2 regions of the Stenotrophomonas sp. X genome follow, and region 1 is predicted to be linked to the other one. Evidence: predicted binding sites of a transcription regulator. Region 1 holds the regulator's gene; the other holds the start of a gene.

Region 1 (10,769 bases):
GCGCAGGGCCTTCGGCAATGGCTTGATGACCACTTCCTCGCGCCCGCGGACCTGGTCCACGACCAGGCCGAAGCGCGCTTCACCGGCCTGCAGCACGACGATGGTCAGCAGGGTCGACGTGGCGGGCGTCACATCCAGCCACTGGCGCAGATCGACCAGCGGCAGCGTATGCGAACGACGGTCGAGCACGGCGCGGCCATCGAACCAGCCCAGCGAGGTGCGCGGCGCGTGCAGCACTTCCATCACGCGCGCCAGCGGCAGTGCATAGACGTCCTCGCCGGCCTGCACCAGCAGGGTCGGCAGGATCGCCAGGGTGAGCGGCACGCGGATCAGGAAGCGGCTGCCACGGCCCAGCTCGGACTGGATCTGGATCTGGCCACTCAGTTCGCGGATGCGCGACTGCACCACATCCATGCCAACGCCACGGCCGGAGATATCCGTGACCTGCTGCTTGGTCGAGAAGCCAGGCAGGAACACCAGGTGCAGGCACTCCTCGCTGCTCAGGCGGGCGGCAGCTTCCGGATCGATCAGGCCCTTCTCACGCGCCTTCGCGCGCAGCTTCTCCGGATCGATGCCGGCACCGTCGTCCTGCACTTCAATGCTGACGTAGTCGCCTTCCTGCTGGGCCGACAGGCGTACATGGCCCATCCGCGGCTTGCCCTGTGCTTCGCGCAGATCGGGCATTTCCACGCCATGGTCGATGGCGTTGCGGACCAGGTGCACCAGCGGGTCGGCCAGCGCTTCGACCAGGTTGCGGTCGAGCTCGGTCTCGGCGCCGATCAGCTCCAGGTCCACTTCCTTCTTCAGCGAGCGGGCAACGTCTCGGGCGACCTTGGGGAAGCGCGAGAAGACCTTGCCCACCGGCTGCATGCGGGTACGCATCACCGCCGACTGCAGGCGCGCGGTGGCGATGTCCAGGGTCGACACGGCGCGGTCCAGTTCCTCGTCGCGCAGGCGCGCACGCAGGGTCTTGAGCCGGTTGCGTGACAGCACCAGTTCGCCGATCAGATTGACAATCGCGTCCAGGCGCTTGGTGTCCACGCGCACGGTATGTTCGGCTTCGGCCAGCGGCTTGGCGGCCGGCTTGGTCGCCGCTGCAGTTGCCGGTGCGGCCGGTGCGGCCAGTGGGCGTGGTGCCGCGATCGGTGCGGGCGCTACCGCAGCGATGGGCTTGGCGCCGGGTGCGGCGCCACCGTGCAGCTGGTCGAGCAGGGCTTCGAACTCGTCTTCGCTGATCAGGCCGTCGTCAGCCTTCTTTGCCGGCGCGACCGCAGTCGGCGCGTTACCACCGTGCAGCTGGTCGAGCAGGGCCTCGAATTCGTCGTCGGTGATCAGGTCGCCGCTACCGGCCGCCGCTACGGCGGTCGGGGCGGCCGGCGCGGTGGCGCCTCCGTGCATGTCGAACTGGGCGATCAGCTCCGGCGGCGCATAGCCCGGCTCGGTGCCGGAGGAAACTGCATCCAGCATCGCTTGCAGGTAGTCCAGCGATTGCTGGGCGGCATCGAAGTGATGGGCCTGCAGCACGGCCTGGCCCGCGCGCGCGATGCCCAGCGCTTCTTCGGCGGCGTGGCACAACTCGACCATGGCGGTGACGCCGAGGAAGCCGGCGCCGCCCTTGAGCGTGTGGTAGCCCCGGAACACCGCGTTGAGCTGCTCGGTGTCCTGTGGTGCCTGCTCCAGCGACACCAGCTGTTCGCCCAGGCGATCCAGGATTTCCTGCGCCTCGATGATGAAATCGGCAGTGATGTCGTCGGATACCGCGCTCATGCTTACAGCCCCAGGTCCGACAGCAGGTCGTCGGCGTCGTTCTGCGAGACCGCGTGGCGGTCCAGTCCCTTCAGTGCCGGCCCGGCCAGTTCCGGATCGGTGCGATGCTGTTCCGGCGGCAGGCCGAGCGCGCCGAAGCCCTCGTGCACGCGGCGGACGATGCCGACCACGCGACGGATGATCTGCCCGGTCAGGTCCTGGTAGCTCTGGGTCAGGGCGATCTCGGTGAGGTTGTGGCGGATGCGCTCGAGCTGCGCATCCTGGCCCGGCTGCAGGCCTTCGGCGCGCAGCTGTTCGGTCAGGCTGCGGCATTCCTCGGCCAGGTCCAGGGTGCGGTGCGTCGCCTGTTCGGTCATCGCCACCACGTGGTCCAGGCGTGCGCAGGCATCGTCCAGTTCGCCGGCCTCGCTGGGTACGGTCGGCAGTTCACCCAGGGCCTGCCCGAGCTCGCGGGCCAGCCGCGAGAGGCCGCTCATCATCGGCTGCGTGCGCAGCGCGACCAGCCCGTCGATGCGTTGCCGCCAGGCGGTTTCGTCACCGGACTCCAGTGCGTCCAGTGCTTCCTGCAGGCGCAGGGCGAGGGCATTCTTGTCGACCGTGGTGTCCATCAGGCGCTGGCCGCCAGGCGTTCGAAGATCTTGCCGAGCTTCTCTTCCAGCGTCTGCGCGGTGAACGGCTTGATGATGTAGCCGTTCACGCCGTTCTGGGCCGCTTCGATGATCTGCTCGCGCTTGGCTTCGGCGGTGACCATCAGCACCGGCAGGGTCTTCAGCTTGGCATCGGCACGGATCGCCTTGAGCAGCTCGATGCCGGTCATGACCGGCATGTTCCAGTCGGTGACCACGAAATCGAACGGCTGGCTCTGCAGCAGCGACAGCGCGGCATGCCCGTCCTCGGCTTCGGCGGTGTTGGTGAAGCCCAGATCGCCCAGCAGGTTCTTGACGATGCGACGCATGGTCGAGAAGTCGTCGACGATCAGGATGCGCATGTTCTTGTTCAAAGCAGAGTTCCTTTGTTGTTCATTCCGGGCGGCCGGGGGCAGCTGCCTCGGGGATGTTCATTCTTCGAGGCCGGCGTCGACGGCCTCGAATACCTTCAGCCGGCCGCGCAGGCGCAGCACGGCCTGGCCGTGGATCTGGCAGACCCGCGACTCGCTCACGCCGAGCACCGCGCCGATCTCCTTCAGGTTGAGTTCCTGCTCGTAGTAGAGCGAGAGCACCAGCTGTTCGCGCTCGGGCAGATGGCCGATGGCCTTGCCCAGCTCGCGGCCGAACTCGCTGCGCTCCAGTACCTGCTGCGGGGTCGGGCTACCCTGGGCGACCGTGTCCAGCTCGCCCTGGTCCTCGATGCGCGACTCCAGGCTCAGCACCTGGCCACGCGCGGCGTCTTCCATCAGGCGCAGGTACTCGGGCAGTGGCATCTCCATCGCGGCGGCCACTTCGGTGGCGCTGGCGGCTCGGCCGCTGCTCTGTTCCAGGCGGCGGATGGTGGCCGCAGCATCGCGTGCACGGCGGTGCACCGAGCGCGGCACCCAGTCGCCACGGCGGATCTCGTCGATCATCGAGCCACGGATACGGATCGAGGCATAGGTCTCGAACGAGGCGCCCTGGTCGGCGTCGTAGCTGCGCGACGCCTCGATCAGGCCCATCATGCCCGCCTGGATCAGGTCGTCGACTTCGACGCTGGCCGGCAGGCGCGCGGCCAGATGGTGGGCGATGCGCCGCACCAGGTCCGAGTGCTGGGCGATGACGTCGTTGGCCGCCGAGCGCTGGACTTCCCTGTACTGGGCCGCGCCTTTCATGCCGCCACCCCGCGCTGCTTGAGGATGCGTTCGAGGAAGAACTCGACGCCGCCGCGTGGTTCGGTCGGCGCCTGCCAGCGGGCCGTGCGGCGCGCGATCTCGGTGATCGCCAGTGCGGACGGGCTGGACGGGTAGGCCTTCACCACCGGCTGCTGGCGCTGCACCGACAGGCGCAGCCAGTCATCCTGCGGCACGCAGCCCAGGTAGTTCAGCGAGACATCGGCGAGGAACTTCTCGCAGACGCGGGTCAGCTTCTCGTACAGTACGCGGCCCTCGTTGGGATCGCGCACCATGTTGGCCACCACCTGGACGCGGTCCACGCCACGTTCGCGCGAGAGCACCTTGATCAGCGCGTAGGCGTCGGTGATCGACGCCGGCTCGTCACAGACCACCACCACGGTGTCCTGCGCGGCCTGGCAGAAGGTCAGCACGCCGTCGGTGATGCCTGCGGCGGTGTCCACCACCATGATGTCCAGCTCGCGTTCCAGCTCGGAGAACACGTTGACCAGGCCGACGTGCTCGGCCGGGGCCAGCTCGGCCATGTGCCGGCGGCCGGACGCGGCCGGGACCACCAGCACGCCGTTCGGGCCTTCGACGATGACGTCGTCCAGCGAGCAGCGGCCGGCAACCAGGTCGGCCAGCGTATAGGTGGGGTTCAAGCCCAGGATCACGTCGATGTTGGCCAGGCCGAGGTCGGCGTCCAGCAGCAGCGTGCGCTTGCCCATGCCGGCCAGCGCCACGGCCAGGTTGGCCGACACGTTGGTCTTGCCCACGCCGCCCTTGCCGCCGGTCACGGCGATGGTGCGCACAGGGCCGAGCGGCTCGCTGCGGGTGGCCGACAGCGGGAAGGTCTTGGTCAGCTTGGCGTACTCACGCGACGGCATGGTTCAACTCCGGGTTGCAGGGCATATCGGCCGCTCGGCGCAAATCTTCAAGGCGAAGTACGAGATTGGCCGCACTGGCCCGGTGCAGGTCGTCCGGAACGTCCTGGCCGTCGGTCACCCAGGTGATCGGCAGGGCGTGGTCCACGGCCACCGACAGGGCGTTGCCGAAGCGGCCGGTTTCGTCCAGCTTGCTCAGCACCAGGCCCTGCAGGTTGGCGGCACCGAAGCGGCGGACCACCTCGTCCATGTCGCCGAAGCTGGTGTTGGCCGGCAGCACCAGCAGGGTGCGCACCTGGCGCGCGGCGCGCAGCCACTGCAGCTGGGCGGCCAGCGCGCGGTCGCGCGGGCCCAGTCCGGCGGTGTCGATCAGTACCAGCTTGTAGTCCTTCAGGCGTTCCAGCAGCTGGTCCAGGTCGGTGCCGCTGTTGGCCTCGTGCACGGCGATGCCGAGCTGCCGGCCGTAGCCATACAGCTGCTCGCGGGCGCCGATGCGGGTGGTGTCGGTGGTGACCAGAGCCACGTCACGCGGCGCGTGCTTCTCGGCGAACCGCGAGGCCAGCTTGGCGATGGTGGTGGTCTTGCCGGCGCCGGTCGGGCCCACCAGCGCGATCACGCCGCCTTCCTCCAGCGGGTCGACCGGGGCAATCGGCAGCTTGCGCGAGATCAGCCCCAGCATCAGGCCGCGGCCTCGGTGCGCCTCGGTCTCCAGCGGAATCTGCATGGCGACGTCGCGGGCCAGGCCAGCATCGAAGCCGTACTCGTCCATCAGGTCCAGCGCGGTGGCGCGCACCGGGCAGCCGCGCAGGCGCTCGTCGGTGAAGCGGTTCATTTCGCGCTCGATCACCTGGCGCATGCCGGCCACTTCCTGGCGCAGCTGGCGGATCTCGGCGTCGTCCTGGGCGACCACGGTCAGGACCGGGGCTGGGGCGAGCGTCGGCGTCGGCGCGGCTTCGACGGTGGCATCGGCCAACGCCGGTTCGCTGACGGCGACCTCCGGCTGCGTTTCAGACAGGGCTGCGGTCGGCAGCGGCGGCGGCTGCACCGCCGGCGCCACGCTTTCGTGATGTGCCTGGTGCGGCGGATCGATCTGGAAACGGGCGCGGTTGGCCGGCGCGACGACGGCCGGTGCCGGCGCCGGAGCAACGATGGCCTCGGCGAACGGGGCGAAGATCTGGTCCGGCAGTGCCGGTTCATTGACGGCGGCGCGTGCCAGCGTGGCGGCAAAGCCGGTGCTGCCGCGGGTCGGCACGATCTCGTCGGCGCTGTCGAGGGTGCGGCCGGTAGCGCCCACTGCTGCACGGGCGAGGGCGGCCACCGCCGAGGTGGTGGCGGCAACCGGTTCCGGTGCCGGGGTGCTGCTGCGGCGGCGGGTGACGGCGGCGATCACCGCGTCGGCGGCGGTGCGCGGCTTGGGTGCCGGCGGCGGTGCAACGTCACGGCGCGAGGCTTCCAGCGCACGCTGCACGGCGCTTTCATCATAGTTGGCGGCGGCAACGATCTCGATGCCTTCCTCGATCCGGCGGTTGGACAGGATCACGGCGTCAGGACCATGCTCCTTGCGCACCAGGTTCATGGCCGAGCGCATGTCGGCGGCGACGAATCGTTTGATTTTCATGCTGTGGTCACGAGGCGAAGACGGCGGGGTGGTGGTCGGGGAACTCGGGTGGTCGGTGGTCTGCACGGTGCGGGTTCCCCTTGGTGTCTGTCTGTTGCGTTGGTTCGAAAGTGGTGTCTGTTTTCTGGCGCATCGGCGGGCGGCGTCAGCTGATCGTTCCGACCAGCTTCAGGCGCTTGTCCTCCGGCACCTCGCTGTAGGCCAGGACCGACAGCGACGGAACGCTGTGGCGGACCAGGCGGGCCAGCGCGGCGCGCACCGGGCCAGGTACCAGCACGACCGCGGGCTCGTTGCGGGCTTCCTGCTTGCTGACACATTCGGCCAGGCTCTGGTGCAGTCGCTCAGCGAGTCCGGGTTCCAGCGCGGCGCCGTTGCCCTGCGTGGACTCCTGCAAGACACGTTCCAATTGCGGGTTGAGGGTGAACACCGGCAGCTCCGCCGACATTCCGGCGATCTCCTGCACGATGAAGCGGCCCAGTGCGGTGCGCACCGCGGCGGTCAGCACGGCCGGGTCCTGGCTGCTGGGCGCATGTTCGACCAGTGCCTCGGCGATCTTGCGCAGCTGGCGGATCGGAATGCGCTCGACCAGCAGGTTCTGCAGCACGCGCACCACCGCCGACAGCGGCAGCGCCTTCGGCGTCAGATCTTCGACGAGCTTGGGCGCGCTCTTGGCCAGGTTGGCCAGCAGGTGCTGCACTTCCTCATGGCCGAGCAGCTCGGGTGCGTGTTCGCGGATCAGGTGCGACAGATGGGTGGCGACCACGGTGGCCGGGTCGACCACCGTGTAGCCCAGCGTTTCGGCCTGGGCGCGCTGGTGCGGCTGGATCCAGGTGGCATCCAGGCCGAACGCGGGATCCTTGCCGGCAATGCCCTCCAGTGCGCCGAGCGCGCTGCCCGGATCCAGGGCCAGCTCGCGGTCGGGGTGGATCTCGGCGGTGGCCACCGGCACGCCATGCACCAGCACGCGGTAGCCGTTGGCCGGCAGTTCCAGGTTGTCGCGGATGTGCACCGAGGGAATCAGGAAGCCGACATCCTGGGTCAGCTTGCGGCGCACGCCCTTGATGCGCGCCATCAGTTCACCGCCCTGGTTGCTGTCCACCAGCGGGATCAGCCGGTAGCCGACCTCCAGGCCCAGTGGATCGACCGGGCGCAGCTCGTCCCAGCTCAGTTCGGCGGTCGGTGCCGCGGCGGCCGGGCGGCCGAGTGCATTGAGCGCGGCGGCATCGGTGCCACTGCCTGTCGCATCGGCAGCCGGTGCCTTGGTCTTGCGATACAGCTTCCAGGCGATGAAGCCAAGGATCGAGGCCAGCGTCAGGAAAGCGACGTTGGGCATGCCCGGCACCAGGCCGACCAGGCCGATGATGCCGGCGGTGATCGCCAGCGCGCGGTACTGGCCGAACACCTGCCCGGTCATGGCCTGGGCCATGTCCTGCGAACGCGAGGCGCGGGTGACCAGCATCGCCACCGCGCTGGACACCAGCAGTGCCGGCAGCTGCGCCACCAGGCCGTCACCGATGGAGAGCAGGGTGTAGGTGGCAGCGGCGTCGCCGAACGGCATGCCATGCTGCAGCACGCCCACGGCCAGGCCGCCAAGCATGTTGATGAACAGGATCAGGATGCCGGCGATGGCGTCGCCGCGGATGAACTTGCTGGCACCGTCCATCGCACCGTAGAAGTCGGCTTCCTCGCGGACTTCCTCGCGGCGCAGCTTGGCTTCCTCGCGCGTCAGCAAACCGGCGTTGAGGTCGGCGTCGATCGCCATCTGCTTGCCGGGCATCGCGTCCAGGATGAAGCGCGCGGTCACTTCCGAGACGCGGCCGGCGCCCTTGGTGATGACCACGAAATTGATGATGGTCAGGATCGCGAACACCACGATGCCGACCGCATAGTTGCCGCCGATCACGAATTCACCGAAGGCCGCGATGACCTTGCCCGCAGCGTCGTGGCCGTTCTGGCCGTTGAGCAGGATGACGCGGGTGGAGGCCACGTTCAGCGCCAGCCGCAGCATGGTGGTGATCAACAGCACGATCGGGAAGATGGTGAAGTCCAGCGGGCGCTTCACGTAGACCACCGCCAGCAGCACCATCAGCGAGATGGCGATGTTGAAGGTGAACAGCGCATCGAGCACCGGTGCGGCCAGCGGGACCACGACCATGGCCAGCAGGGCCAGCACGATCAGTGGCGCGCCAAGGCCCTGGCGGATCATTTCCAGGGCGCGTCGAGTGTTGAATCCGGTGGCGGGCTGGGCGCTCACGGGCGGCCTCCCTTGCCGAATTCATCCACCTCGATGTGCGGGGCGTCCGGCATCGGGCCAGTGCGCCAGGCGCGCAGCTGGTAGACGTAGGACAGGACCTGGGCGACGGCCGAATACAGTCTCACGGGGATTTCCTTTCCGAGTTGGCCTTCCCGATACAAGGCGCGTGCCAAAGGCGGGGCAGAGACGATCGCGACCTTGTTGCCGTCGGCCACTTCACGGATGCGCAGGGCGGTCTCGTCCACGCCCAGCGCGACCACGGTGGGGGCGTTCATGGCGCCGCCCTCGTACTTCAGGGCCACCGCGTAGTGGGTGGGGTTGACCACCACCACGTCCGCCGTGGGCACCGCTTCCATCATCCGGCGATTGGCCATCTGCTGCTGCAGCTGGCGGATACGGCCCTTCACCTCGGGGCTGCCCTCGCTTTCCTTCATTTCCCGGCGCAGCTCTTCACGGGTCATCTTCAGCTTGCGCATCCAGTTCCAGCGCTGGTACGGCGCATCGATGGCGGCCAGCACCAGCATCGCGCCGGCGGCGGCCAGCAGCAGGCGCAGGGTGAAGCCGAGGCCGTCGGTGATGGCGGTCTCCAGCGGGTGGTGGATCAGCCCGCGCAGGGTGTCGAAGCCGGACCACACCACCATCCCGGCAGCGACACCGACGAAGGCCACGCGCAGCAGCGATTTGGTGAACTCGGCGATGGCTTCCGGGCCATACAGGCGCTTGAACCCGCTCATCGGGTTCATGCGGTTGATGTCGGGCAGCAACGCCTTCTGCGACCAGCGCAGGCCGCCCATCACCAGCGGGGCGACGAAGCTGGCCAGCAGGCAGACCAGCACCAGCGGCGCGATCACCAGCATGAACTGCAGCAGCAGATCACCGAAGTGGCCGAACAGTTCCTTCGGGTTCTGCCGCAGGCTCTGCTCGGGGCTGAGCGCCTGCTTCATCCAGGCGCTGGCGCCGCGTCCGATCGAGCCGCTCATGGCCATCACCGCCAGCACGCCGGCGCCGAACACGGCGGCGGTGCCCAGTTCGCGCGAGCGCGGCAGGTTGCCCTGTTCACGGGCGTCGCGCAGGCGTTTTTCGGTGGGTTGTTCGGTCTTTTCGCCGGCGGATTCGTTCTCGGACATCACGGGCACTGCGGCAGGGGTTGCCGGGGTGCGTGCAAGAACTGTTCCACGCATGGCATGGATCTACCGACGACCCTCCTGTAGAGCCGAGCCCATGCTCGGCTGCGCTTCGCGCCTGGACCCAACCGCAGCCGAGCATGGGCTCGGCTCTACAGGAGGGTGCCGCAGGAATCGTTCCGTGATGGCAGGTGGTCGCGCTGCCCGGCGCTATCCGGGCGGGTGTTGTTGCGGCGGGCTCTGCGCCAGCTCCACCCGCGGCCGCGGCAGGTCGTGCAGCTGCATGAAGCGCGCCGCGTCGACCGGGCGGCCGAGCAGGTAGCCCTGCAGGAAGTCGCAGCCCAGGCGCTCCAGGTAGGCGCGCTGCGCGGCGGTTTCCACGCCTTCGGCGACGATGTCCATGTCCAGTGCATGGCCCAGCGCCACGATCGCCGAGACGATCACCACGTCCTCCGCACTGTGTTCCAGGTCACGCACGAACGCGTGGTCGATCTTGATCTCCGTGGCGGGCAGCCGCTTCAGGTACAGCAGGCTGGAATAGCCGGTTCCGAAATCATCGATGGAGATGCCCACGCCCAGCGCCGACAGGGCCTGCAGCAGGCGAAGGCTGGTATCGGTATCGCGCATGACCGTGCTTTCGGTGATCTCCAGCACCAGGTGGCGCGGGGCAATGCCATAGCGTTCGATCACTTCACGCACATCCTGCAGCAGGTGTGGCGAACTGAACTGCACCGGCGACAGGTTCACCGACATCGACCAGCCTTCATGCCCGGCGTCGCGCCAGCGCCGCAGTTGCTGGCAGGCCTGGTCCAGTGCCCAGCGACCGATCTCGTTGATCGCGCCGCTGCGTTCGGCCAGGCGGATGAAGCGGTCCGGTGGGATCAGCCCGTGCTCCGGGTGCTTCCAGCGGATCAGCGCTTCGGCACCGGCCACCTTCTGCGTGGCCACGCGGATCTTCGGCTGATAGTGCAGGAACAGCTGCTCGCTGCCGATCGCACGGCGCAGGTCCGCCAGCAGCCGGAACTGCTGCTCGGCACTGTCGTTCATCCAGTCGGCGAACAGCACGAAGGCGTTGCGTCCGGATTCCTTGGCCTGGTACATCGCCGCGTCGGCGAAGGCCATCAACTGGCGCTCGCTGGCAGCGTGGTCGGGGCAGATCGCCACGCCGATGCTGGCAGTCACCTGCAGTTCGTTGTCCGGCAGCAACGGGCCGCTGCCCACCGCCTGCAGGATGCGCCGGGCGAGGGTGGGCAGATCCTCGTCGTGCTCGATGCGCACCACCAGCACGAATTCGTCGCCGCCCAGACGGGCCAGCATATCGTTG
Region 2 (10,769 bases), 1.7 Mb from region 1:
CAGGCCCAGTTCGGCCACCACCGCGTTGTCGGCGATCGGCGCGCCGTTGACCGCAAACGTCGTGCTTCCGTTGGCGAAGGCCAGGTTGGCGACCTGGCTGCGATCACCGGAAGCGCGGCGATAGCCGACGCCACCGCGCAGGTGCAGCCAGCTCTCCTGCTGGAACGAAGCTTTCAGTCCCTTGTCGAAGCGCAGGCCGGCAGTGGCGATCGTGGTTCCGGTATCGTCCACCTTGCCCTGCAGTGCCGCTGCTCCGCCGCGTTCGTTGACGCGCTTGAGGTCCACTTCCACGCGTGCGACCTGCAGGTAGGGCTCCAGCCCGGCTTCCGGGCCACCGAAGCGGTAGCCGGCTTCGATGAAGGCCTGGCGGGTACGGGCGTCGTAGCGCGCGCTCAGGCTGTCGCTGAAGCCTGCGAAGGCGACATCACGCGTGCTCTTCACCTCGTGCTTGCTCCATGCCACACCACCGCGCAGGCCGAAACCGCCCCAGTTGTGGCTGGCGTAGGCACCGAAGTGGGTGTTGTCGATCTTCGACTTGGCGCGACGCTCCTGCTGCTTCACGTCGGTGCGGCCCGTACCGGCCAGCACGCCGACCTGCCAGCCGGAGAACTCGCGGTCGATGCCGACCAGCAGGCCGTTGCTGTTGGCTTCGGTGCGGGCCGTGTTGACGTCACCGTCCAGCTTGTTGTTGCCACCGATGGCCTGCACCCATGCACCCGTCGCGTCACCCACGTCGCTACCGGGTGCGGCGGCGCCGGCACGGCGTGACAACGCGGCATCGCGCACGTAGCGGCTGCCCTCGACCAAGGCGATGGCCGTGGCCGGATGCAGCTCGCCGCTGAGGCCATCGAGCACGCCTCCAACCTGCTGCGGGAACAGCTGGGTCAGTGGTTTGGGCAGGCCCTGGGCGATCGGCAGCAGGTCGGCGGCCGCTGCCACTGCACGCTGGTTGGGCGTGTTGGCAGCCGTGGTCAGCGAAGCGCCACGGGCGACGTCGATTCGCGTGCCGTTGGTGCCGTAGGCCAGGTTGAATTGCAGGAACGGGGAGAACGCGCTGAAGTCGGTCTTGGCGAACTGGCCGTTGACGCCTCCGTCGGCACGCAGGAAGTTGAACTGCTCGCCGAGGTAGTACACGCCCGGCTCCGGCAGCGCGACCAGCGTGCCGCCAAGGGTGGCGGTGCCGGTCACGTGCAACTGGTCACTGCGGCCACCCGGGGCCAGCTCGGCGGCATAGACGCCAGTGGCGCCCTGCACGTAGTTGCCGTTGATGGTCAGCGTGCCGATCGAGTTGCCCGGCGCGATGATGCCGTCCACGCGGGTATTGCCGAGCGTGCCGACGCCCTTCAGCAGGCCATTGGCGCCGACCGTGGTGGTGCCGCCGGTCTGCGTGCCGTTGAAGGACACCACGCCGCCGTTGATCACCAGGTTGCTGTTGTTCAGCACGCCGCTGGCGCTGACCGTGCTCACGCCACCGGTAGTGGTCAGTGCGGTGGAGACCAGGCTGCCGTTGAGCAGCAACTGGCCACCCTGTACTTCGACTGCCGAGGTGAGGGTGTTGGTGCCGTTCAATTCCAGCGTACCGTCCTGCAGTACCGCACCGTTGAAGCTGTTGTTGCCGCTCAGGCGCAGCCAGCCGATACCGGATTTGGTCAGCTTGCCAGGGCCACCGATGTCGTTGGTCCAGTTGTCCCAGGCATCGCCTTCCCAGGCTTTCAGGCCGCCGGCCTTCTGGTTCATCACCACGTTGGTGTCCACGCGCAGCGAGCCGTAGCCCTCGATGGCCTTCTTCAGGTCCACCATGCCCCAGCCGTAGATCGGATCGATGCCTGCTGCACCCAGGTCGCGTGCGGTGGTCAGCAGCACGTCGCGTACCTGCGCGTTGTCCAGATAGGGGAAGCGCTCCATCAGCAGGCCGAGCGCGCCGGTGATGTGCGGCGCCGCCATCGACGTGCCGGTCTTGGTGCCATAGACGTACTGGGTGTTCTCGCTGTCGATGATCAGCCGCACATAGGCGGAGGTGTTCTCGACGCGGCCCTGGATATCGCCGGACACGATGGTGCTGACGATGTCGGTGCCGGGTGCCGAGATGCACCAGTTGGCGGCAACGCCGCAGATGCTGGAACTGCCATCGATCACATAGTCGGTTTCGCCCGCAGCGGCGTTGGGCCGGCGGACGTTGGCGACCGCGAGCCAGTACGGTTCCAGTTCGGGCTTCCAGCGCGGCATGGCGGCCGTGATTCCGGCGACGGCGCCGCTGCCGTTGCCAGCCGACCACACCTGGATGAGGGTGGAGCCCGGGGTATCGCCATTGCTGGCGTAGATGCTGCCGTACACGCCGTAGTCGGCACCGATGTTGGCGTACTGCTGGTCCAGCGCGGCGGCGGTCATGTTGCGCGTGGAGATGCCCCAGCTGTGGTTGATGGCACGCACGCCCTGCGCCTGGATCTGTGCATACATGTCCAGCGTGGCGGCGTCATCCGGATCGGTGCGGTACACCGCGCGCGGGCGATAGTAGTTGTCCGGATCCAGGCGCCACTCATAGTAGGTGTCGCCGAACACGCGGGCGGCGGTGAGATCCGCACCAAAGGCCACGCCATGCATGCCGGTGCCATTGCGGTTGGCGCCGATGGTGCCAAGCACATGCGTTCCGTGGTCGGCGTAGCTGAAGCCATAGGGCTGGCCGGCGGCGATCAGGCGTGCCGCGAGTGCGGCCGGAACGCCGGCACCGAGGCCGTAGTAGTTGTAGCCGGGCTGTTCGCCGCGGGTCTGCCCGCAGGCACCGGTCCCCGCGACCACACCCGGCGTCGCGCAGTCGGCACCGATGGTGATGCTGGAGGTATTGCGTCCTGCAAACTCCGGATGCGCCAGCGCGGAGCCCGAATCGAACAGCGCCAGGCGTACGCCCTTGCCGGTCAGGCCGCGTGCATAGGCGTAGTCCGCGCCCATCGCAGCCAGGCCCCAATCGGCGTTGAATTCATCGCTGCGCCAGCTGGCCGGATCGCCCGGGTTGCCAAGAACGGCGGTGCTGCTGGCGGCAGGTGCAGCGGCCGTCGCTGCGGGTGCAGCGTTGGCAGCAGGCTGCGCCCATGCAGCCTGCATCTGGCGCTGCTGCTGCCAGGCCTCGAGTGATTCGCTGGCCATGGCTGGCAGTGTGGTGGCCAGCAGCAGCGAGCTGGCGACGGCAAGCGCCAGCGGGCGGTGCGACAGGGAGCGGGACGAACGGCCGTACAGCGGGTGATTCATCGGACAACTTCCTTGGTTGACGGACAACAAGGCCGTTAACGCAAAGGCATGGCGATATCCCCCAGTAAATGTGAAGAGATTTTTATGAACGTGTTAATGTTGTGTGATCGGTGCATGACATGGCTCCGCCGGGCCGGGCATCGCGATCCTTCTTTCCGAGGCCTTGGAGCCGTCTATGCGTAACGCATTGCGTAAACCACAGTTGGCGATATTGGGTAGTGCCGATCCTCGCAGCGACGCGTTCGAGCGCGCAGCTGAAGCAGGGCGTTTCCTGGCCGAGCAGGGCATCACGCTGGTCAGCGGCTGTGGCAGTGCCGCTACGCGGGTAGCTGCCGAGCAGGCGGTAGCCGCCGGTGGCCAGGTGCTCAGCGTGATCCCGGAAAGCGGCATGCCGGCAGCCGATTGGCCCGCCACGGTGGTGGTGCCCTGTGGCATGGGCGATGCGCGCAACCTGATCATGGCCCTGGCCGGTGATGCCTGCATCGTGATCGGCGGGCGCGCCGGTACGATCTCGGAGGTTTGCCTGGCCTGCCTGCACAAGCGGCCGCTGCTGCCGCTTGTCGGGGCCGGTGGCTGGTCCGATGCGCTGCCGGACAACCCGCCGGACGAGCGCGGCAATTCGCCGATCCTGCCGTGGCGCAACATTGATGAGTTGGCCGGGCAGCTGCGTGTGCTGGGGTTGCTGCACCGCTGAGTCGAGCGGCATCGGCCTTCACCCAGCGTCCCGTGTGCAGCGCTAAGGTGGCCCGGCCTGGGATCACCAGGCTTATCAAGGAGCGATGTCGATGCGTACTTTCGGGAAAGTGATCGCCGGTGTTGTGTTCGCGTTGGCCTGCAGCGGCTCGGTGGCCGTGGCCGGACCGGTCCAGCCCTGCGATCTACCCTGCTGGAAGGCTTACCAGGCATGTGTGTCCGGTGGTGGTGATGCCATGGAATGCCAGTACGAATACGATCGATGTGTCATGGACCGCTGCGGCGCGGTGTAAGCCCAACCATGCTCGGCTGAAGACGGGCCCCGTCCGTGACGGGGCTCTTCTGTTCGTGCGCAAGGTCGGGCAGTCTCGACACATTCTTCCTGGTGGAGTGGAACATGGCCGTCAAGCGTGTCGTCGCCAACATCGCCACGCCCGATCCCTCACGTGCCGCTGCGTTCTATGGCGAGCTGCTCGGCATGCCGGTGGTGATGGACCATGGTTGGATCGTCACCCACGGCGGGCAGGGCAGTGCGCTGGCGCAGGTCAGCTTCGCCAGTGAAGGGGGTTCGGGCACGCCGGTGCCGGACCTGTCGATCGAAGTGGACAAGCTGCAGGACGTGCTGCAGCGCATGCGCGCGGCCGGCATCGCGCTGGAATATGGCCCGGCCGACGAACCCTGGGGCGTTCGGCGCTTCTTCGTCCGCGATCCGTTCGGTCGGCTGTTGAACATCCTCGCCCACGCCTGAGCGGTGGATGGTGCCTCGCCACGCCTGACGGTGCGCGCGGGACGATGACCGTCTACCGGAGTGCTGGCCCTGCTCGCGGCATCCGGGCTGCTCCGGCAGCCCAGGCGCGCCTGAACGCGCCGCGGTCAGCCCTGCTGGCGTTGTGGACCGTCCCCCGTTGGCGTCGCTTCGGCCGCTTGCCGCTGCTGCCGTGCATTGGCGTGGCGAGCGTGCCCGCCTTCGCGGCCGATCGCTGCCATGTGCTGGCGGTTGCGGCTGATCGCCTCGCCGCCCTTGCGGCCGGCCACGCGTGCCTCGGCCGGGCTGAACTCATGTGCATTGCCGGACGCATGCGCGGCGCGTCCTCCCTTTGCGGCGATCGCGCGCTGCTTGTCCTGGTCCATCGAGGCGAAGCCACGATGGGAAGTGCCGTGGTGATGGTCGGCCATGGGAAGGCTCCCGTTGCATGGAAGGGAAGCTCATCCTTGCCGGTGCCCGGCTAACGGAGTGTCCGCACCGGTGCGGCTGCCTTCACGCCGCACCGTACTGCTTTTCACGGCGCAGGTACGCCGCTGCGCGCATCGCCCTGCGTGGCTAGGACGAACTGCACCCTTCACCCAGGCCGGCGTGATGGGCTCGACCGAAGAGGAGTACGTGCTCGGCAATACAGACCCTTTGGCCGCGCAGTGCCGCACGCTGGAGCTGCGCCTGGGCAAACGGCGGCTGGACCTTCCTCAGCGAAATCGGAATGGCCGCAGAGCAGCAAGGCTTCAGCGCCGGCGGGCGTCCTGCAGGCGCTGCGCGAAGGGCCGCTGTGCGAGCGCTGCAAGGGCGTCGCGTAGTACCTGCTCCAGCGGCTGCCCCAGATCGGTATCGAGGCTGCGCGCCGCACGCGCGGTGGCCTGCCATTGCGCCTGCAGCGCAGGCATCGCGCGCTGTGCGCGGGGGCTCAACTGCAGGATGCGTTCACGTCCATCGTCGCCGCTGGACGCGTGCAGCCAACCATCGCGCACCATCGCCGCCACGGTCTGGCTGAGCGCCGAATGGCTGAGCCCGCAGGCCGATGCCAAGTCCTTGATCCGGCAGGGGCCCTGCGCCATCAGCGTGCGCAGCACCGGTGTGTAGCGGGGCCGGTAGTCCAGTTGCAGGTCCCGGTAGGCCTGCTCGACCGCCGGGTCCAGCTGGTCGAGCAGGGCGCGCAGCAACGTGCCGAGCGTGGCGTGTTGGAGATCCATGACCGGGATGATATATAAGCGCTTATATATCTTCAACGCGGAGGTGGTTGATGGCCGTGTCCTGGATGCTCGTTGCGTTGCTGGCAGGGGCCTGCCCGGCGCAGGACGAAGTGCTGCGCGCGGCGGCCACCGCCGTGCAGGCGCAGTACCTTGACGAGGCGGAGGGCGCCCGTATCGCCGATGCCCTGCGCACCTGGTCGGTGCAGCAGCGCTTTGCGGACAGCTGTTCGGATCCGGTTGCATTCAGCGCACGCCTGAACCAGGACCTGGACATGTTCGATGGCCACTTCCATGTTGAACGCGTGGACGCAGCGGCCGGCCAGGACGATTGGTTGATGGCCTGGCGCGCCGATGCCCGCAGCAATGGTGCCGGCGTGCGCGAGGTGCGGGTGATGGAGGGCAACATTGGCTACCTGCGGCTGAGTACCTTCTATCCGCTGGATCTGGCGCGCCCGAAGTTCGCTGCGGCCCTTGCCCTGCTGGCCGACACCGATGGCCTGGTGCTGGATCTGCGCCAGAACGGGGGCGGCGACGATGCAAGTGCCGACCTGCTGGTACGCACGCTGCTGGACGCGAAGATCGATGCGGTGCAGCAGCTGGACCAGCGCGGCCGGCGCACGCCGGTCCCGCTGCCGCCTGCCAACCTGCCTGCGTACCTGAAACCGCTGGTGGTGCTGATCGACCGCCGAACCGGTTCGGCGGCCGAGTTCGTCGCCTATTCGCTGCAGGCACTGGGCCGCGCGCGGATTGTCGGTACGCGCAGTGGCGGTGCCGCGCATATGTTTGGTGATCCTGTGCTGCTGCCCGATGGCTATCAGATCAGTATTCCCGACCGGCAACCCATCAATCTGCGCACCGGTGGAAACTGGGAACGTACTGGCGTGAGGCCTGATGTGGCCGGCGGCGACGATCCGCTGTTCATCGCGCGGCAACTGCTGGCGCCTGCGAAGTCGTCAAGATGAACGCACGATTGCATGGCTGTCCTATCGCGGATGCGCGATTGCATGCCTAGAATCGAAGCATCCCGGTAGTTCCCGGGCGCTTCGAGTGAATGGACTCAATGAAGATTCTGTTGACCGGCAGTTCCGGCCGCATCGGGCGCGCGATCTTCGGTGCGTTGGCGGCTGCCCACGAAGTGGTGGGGCTGGACCGCAGTCCGTTTGCCACCACGCGCATCATTGCCGATGTCAGCGATCGGCAGGCCGTCGCGCGCGCGGTGCAGGGCGTGGATGCGGTCATCCATACCGCGGCCCTGCATGCCCCGCATGTCGGCCTGGTGCCGGATGCGGTGTTCCAGCAGATCAACGTGGAGGCCACCGCACACCTGCTGCAGGCGGCACGCGAAGCCGGTGCACGGCGCTTCGTGCTGACCAGCACCACTGCGTTGTATGGCCATGCCGTGGTGGCCGGTGGCTGCCGTTGGATCGACGAAGACACCGAGCCGCTGCCGCGCACGATCTACCACCGTACCAAGCTGCAGGCAGAGACCCTGGCCGAAGCCGCCGCCACGCCGGGCTTCAGCGTTCGCGTGCTGCGCATGGGCCGGTGTTTTCCGGAACCGCCCGAACGGATGGCGATGTTCCGCCTGCATCGCGGCATCGACGCCCGCGATGTGGCCAGCGCACATGCTGCACTGCTGCTCGACGAAGGCGCCCGGTTCGCGCGCTATCTCGCCTGCGCACCGACGCCGTTCCGGCGCGAGGACTGCCTGGAACTGGCCACCCACCCGCGCAGCGTGCTGGCCCGTCGCGCGCCGCAGCTGCTGGCCGAGTTCGAACGCCGTGGTTGGCCGCTGCCATTGAGCATCGACCGTGTCTACGACAGTGCCCGCCTGCGCGGCGAGCTGGGCTGGCAACCGTGCTTCGGGCCGGACGACGTGCTTCAGCAGTATGCCGTCGGCAGCATCGAGGTACTGCCGCGGGCACAGTGGATCAAGGACCGCGTGGCCGAGTGAGGGCATCGCGAGAGGGGGAGCGTTGAGCCGACCCTGAGCGGATTCAGGAATGTGCAGGCCGACCGCCTCAACCTCGTTGGCGGGCGGCCGCTAACCCAGTGCGCTTCCAGCGCCGGGCGCGCCCCGGCGGCCGGTGGCCTGCGCGACGGATCGCGCGCCTGCGCGGTGCCCTCGTGGTGCCGGTCGTCCTGAACTGCCTTGCGGACCCTCCCATGTCTTCTTCCCGCTCTGCCGCTGCCCAACGCCCGGGCAGCATCGCCCACAAGTTGATGCTGGGCACCGCCGTGATCGCGCTGCTGTGCTTCGGCCTGACCGCCTTCCTGATCTACCGGCAGGCCAGCGCCAGTCTGATCAGCGCCTCGCGCCAGACCATGACCAGCGAGGCCAACGCTGAGGCGCGCCAGGTGGCGGCTGATCTGGGCACCGCTTTCGCCAGCAATGACGCCATGGTCGAGGCCGTGCTGGCCCAGCGTGCCCGTGGTGATATACCCGACCGCGCCAGCTTGGCGGCGGTGCTCGGCGAACAGCTGCGTGCTCATCCTCAATGGCTGGGCAAGAGCACCATGTGGGAGGCCGATGCCTTCGACGGCAAGGATGCGGAGTTCGTCAATACCGAAGCACACGATGCCACCGGCCGCTACATGAGCTACTGGGCCTGGCAAGACGGCAAACCGCAGCAGTCGGTGATGACCGACTACACCGAGACTGCCAGCGGTTCCGGTGACTGGTACATGGTGCCCAGCCGCGACAAGCTGCCGAAGGTCAGCGAACCTTACGCCTATGACATCGCCGGCCAGAAGGTGCTCATGAGCACCCTGAGCACGCCGATCATCGAGAACGGCAGATTCCTGGGCGTGTTCACCGTCGACTTCTCGCTGGCAGCGCTGCAGAAGCACCTGTCAACGCTGAAGCCGATGGGGGCTGGCCGCGTCGAACTGCTGTCGCCCAAGGGCGTGGTGCTGGCCTCGGCCAATGCCGCCGAGATCGGCAAGCCGCGCAACGATGCCCTGACCCGCAGCATGCTGGCCGACATCGCCGCCGACCGTCCGTTCGAGGCCTTCAGCCCCGACGCAGCCGGCAATGTACGCGTGTATGTGCCGCTGCGCGTGGGCGACGCCCCGCAACGCTTCGCGCTGGGCGTGGTGATGCCGCATGCGGTGATCGTGTCTGAGGCACGCCAGCTGCTGTGGCTGACCCTGCTGGTCGGCGTGATCGCCGCGCTGACCCTCAGCGCCGGCGTCTACGTGCTGCTGCGCCGCCTGGCGATCCGCCCGTTGGCCGAAGCGGTACGCGTGGCCGGAGATGTCGCCGCCGGCAAGCTGGACAGCACGCTGCCGGCGCGCAGCAACGACGAAGTGGGGCGCCTGCTGGACGCAATGCAGGGCATGCGTGGGCAGTTGCAGTCGGTGATGGCTGCGCAGGCCGAAATGGCGCGCCGGCACGATGCCGGTGAACTCAGCTATCGCATGGATGCTGCGGCCTTCCCGGGCGAGTACGGCCGCATGGTGGCCGACAGCAACCAGCTGGTGGCCTCCAGCAATGCGGTCACCCAGCGCCTGGTTGAAGTGATGCAGCGCTATGCCGTGGGCGACCTCAGCGTGGACATGGAAGTGCTCCCGGGCGAGAAGGCGGTGTTCACTGCCGCGATGGCCACCACCAAGCGCAACCTGGCGGCGATCAACGAGCAGATCCAGCAACTGGCCGCCGCCGCCGCCGCCGGTGACTTCGCCGTGCGCGGTGATGCACTGCGCTTCGAACATGATTTCCGCCGCATGGTGGAGACCCTGAACACAATGATGCAGGTCAGCGACCACAACCTGGCGGCACTGTCGACGCTGCTGCGCGCGATCGCCGCCGGTGACCTCAGTGCGCGCATGCAGGGCGACTTCCACGGCGTGTTTGCGGTGATGCGCGACGATGCCAACAGCACCGTGCAGCAGCTGACCCAGATCGTCGGCCAGATCCAGCAGTCGGCGGCCAGCATCCGCCTGGCCGCCGGTGAGATCGCCGCCGGCAACAGCGACCTGTCGCGCCGCACCGAGCAGCAGGCCGCCAACCTGGAAGAAACCGCCGCGTCGATGGAAGAACTGACCTCCACCGTGCGCCAGAATGCCGACCATGCGCTGCAGGCAAACACGTTGGCCGGTTCCGCAGCGGGCGTGGCCAGCGAAGGCGGCCAGGTGGTCAGCCAGGTGGTGCACACCATGGAGCAGATCGAGGCGTCTTCGCAGCGTATCGCCGAGATCATCTCGGTGATCGATGGCATCGCGTTCCAGACCAACATCCTGGCGCTGAACGCCGCAGTGGAAGCGGCGCGCGCCGGTGAACAGGGCCGTGGCTTCGCAGTGGTGGCCAGTGAAGTGCGGGCGCTGGCGCAGCGCTCGGCGGGTGCTGCCAAGGAGATCAAGGAGCTGATCGACGCCTCGGTGGCCCAGGTCGGTGCCGGCGCGCAGCTGGTGCACGGTGCGGGGCGCACCATGCAGGACATCGTCGGTCAGGTCGGCCGGGTCAACGAGATCATGGCCGAGATCTCGGCCGCGTCGCGCGAACAGTCGGCCGGCATCGAGCAGGTCAACCAGACCGTGGTGCAGATGGACGAAACCACCCAGCAGAACGCCGCGCTGGTGGAGGAAGCCAGTGCCGCCGCCCGTGCGATGGAGGAGCAGGCCGAGCAGCTGGCAGTGGCGGTGTCGCGCTTCCGCCTGCAGGCCGAGCCGGAGGGCATGGCCCGCCGCGCGGCTTGATGCCGGAAACGAAGACGCCCGGCGGCTGCCGGGCGTCGGATGCATCCTTGCCGCGCATCCTGCGCAGGTCTGATGGCTCAGAACATTCCTTCAAACGGATTCCAGCTGGCCCGTCCTTCCACCTTTTCCAGGTAGTAGCTGTAGTTGGTGCTGGAGGCGACCAGCAGGTTCAT

Evidence for each region. Region 1 encodes FliA, which starts transcription of late flagellar genes. Its sites were predicted from a motif close to TAAAGTTTNNCNNNCNNNGGCCGATAA; they were not measured.
Region 2: ACZ75I_RS17210 (methyl-accepting chemotaxis protein) is a predicted target of FliA. The motif match lies at 7,920-7,946, and genes of this name have one in related genera.

The regions. Positions count from the first base shown of each region.
Region 1 covers NZ_CM146756.1:2,003,841-2,014,609, forward strand. The annotation lists gene ACZ75I_RS09185 (chemotaxis protein CheA) at 1-1,767, opposite strand, end outside; gene ACZ75I_RS09190 (protein phosphatase CheZ) at 1,770-2,375, opposite strand; gene cheY (chemotaxis response regulator CheY) at 2,375-2,767, opposite strand; gene ACZ75I_RS09200 (RNA polymerase sigma factor FliA) at 2,825-3,568, opposite strand; gene ACZ75I_RS09205 (MinD/ParA family ATP-binding protein) at 3,565-4,452, opposite strand; gene flhF (flagellar biosynthesis protein FlhF) at 4,439-6,067, opposite strand; gene flhA (flagellar biosynthesis protein FlhA) at 6,213-8,321, opposite strand; gene flhB (flagellar biosynthesis protein FlhB) at 8,318-9,448, opposite strand; gene ACZ75I_RS09225 (putative bifunctional diguanylate cyclase/phosphodiesterase) at 9,656-10,769, opposite strand, start outside.
Region 2 covers NZ_CM146756.1:3,747,463-3,758,231, reverse strand. The annotation lists gene ACZ75I_RS17250 (autotransporter domain-containing protein) at 1-3,243, opposite strand, end outside; gene ACZ75I_RS17245 (SLOG cluster 4 domain-containing protein) at 3,419-3,937, shown strand; gene ACZ75I_RS17240 (hypothetical protein) at 4,029-4,229, shown strand; gene ACZ75I_RS17235 (VOC family protein) at 4,334-4,684, shown strand; gene ACZ75I_RS17230 (KGG domain-containing protein) at 4,810-5,112, opposite strand; gene ACZ75I_RS17225 (MarR family winged helix-turn-helix transcriptional regulator) at 5,434-5,898, opposite strand; gene ACZ75I_RS17220 (S41 family peptidase) at 5,949-6,860, shown strand; gene ACZ75I_RS17215 (NAD-dependent epimerase/dehydratase family protein) at 6,959-7,852, shown strand; gene ACZ75I_RS17210 (methyl-accepting chemotaxis protein) at 8,065-10,596, shown strand; gene ACZ75I_RS17205 (DUF2628 domain-containing protein) at 10,674-10,769, opposite strand, start outside.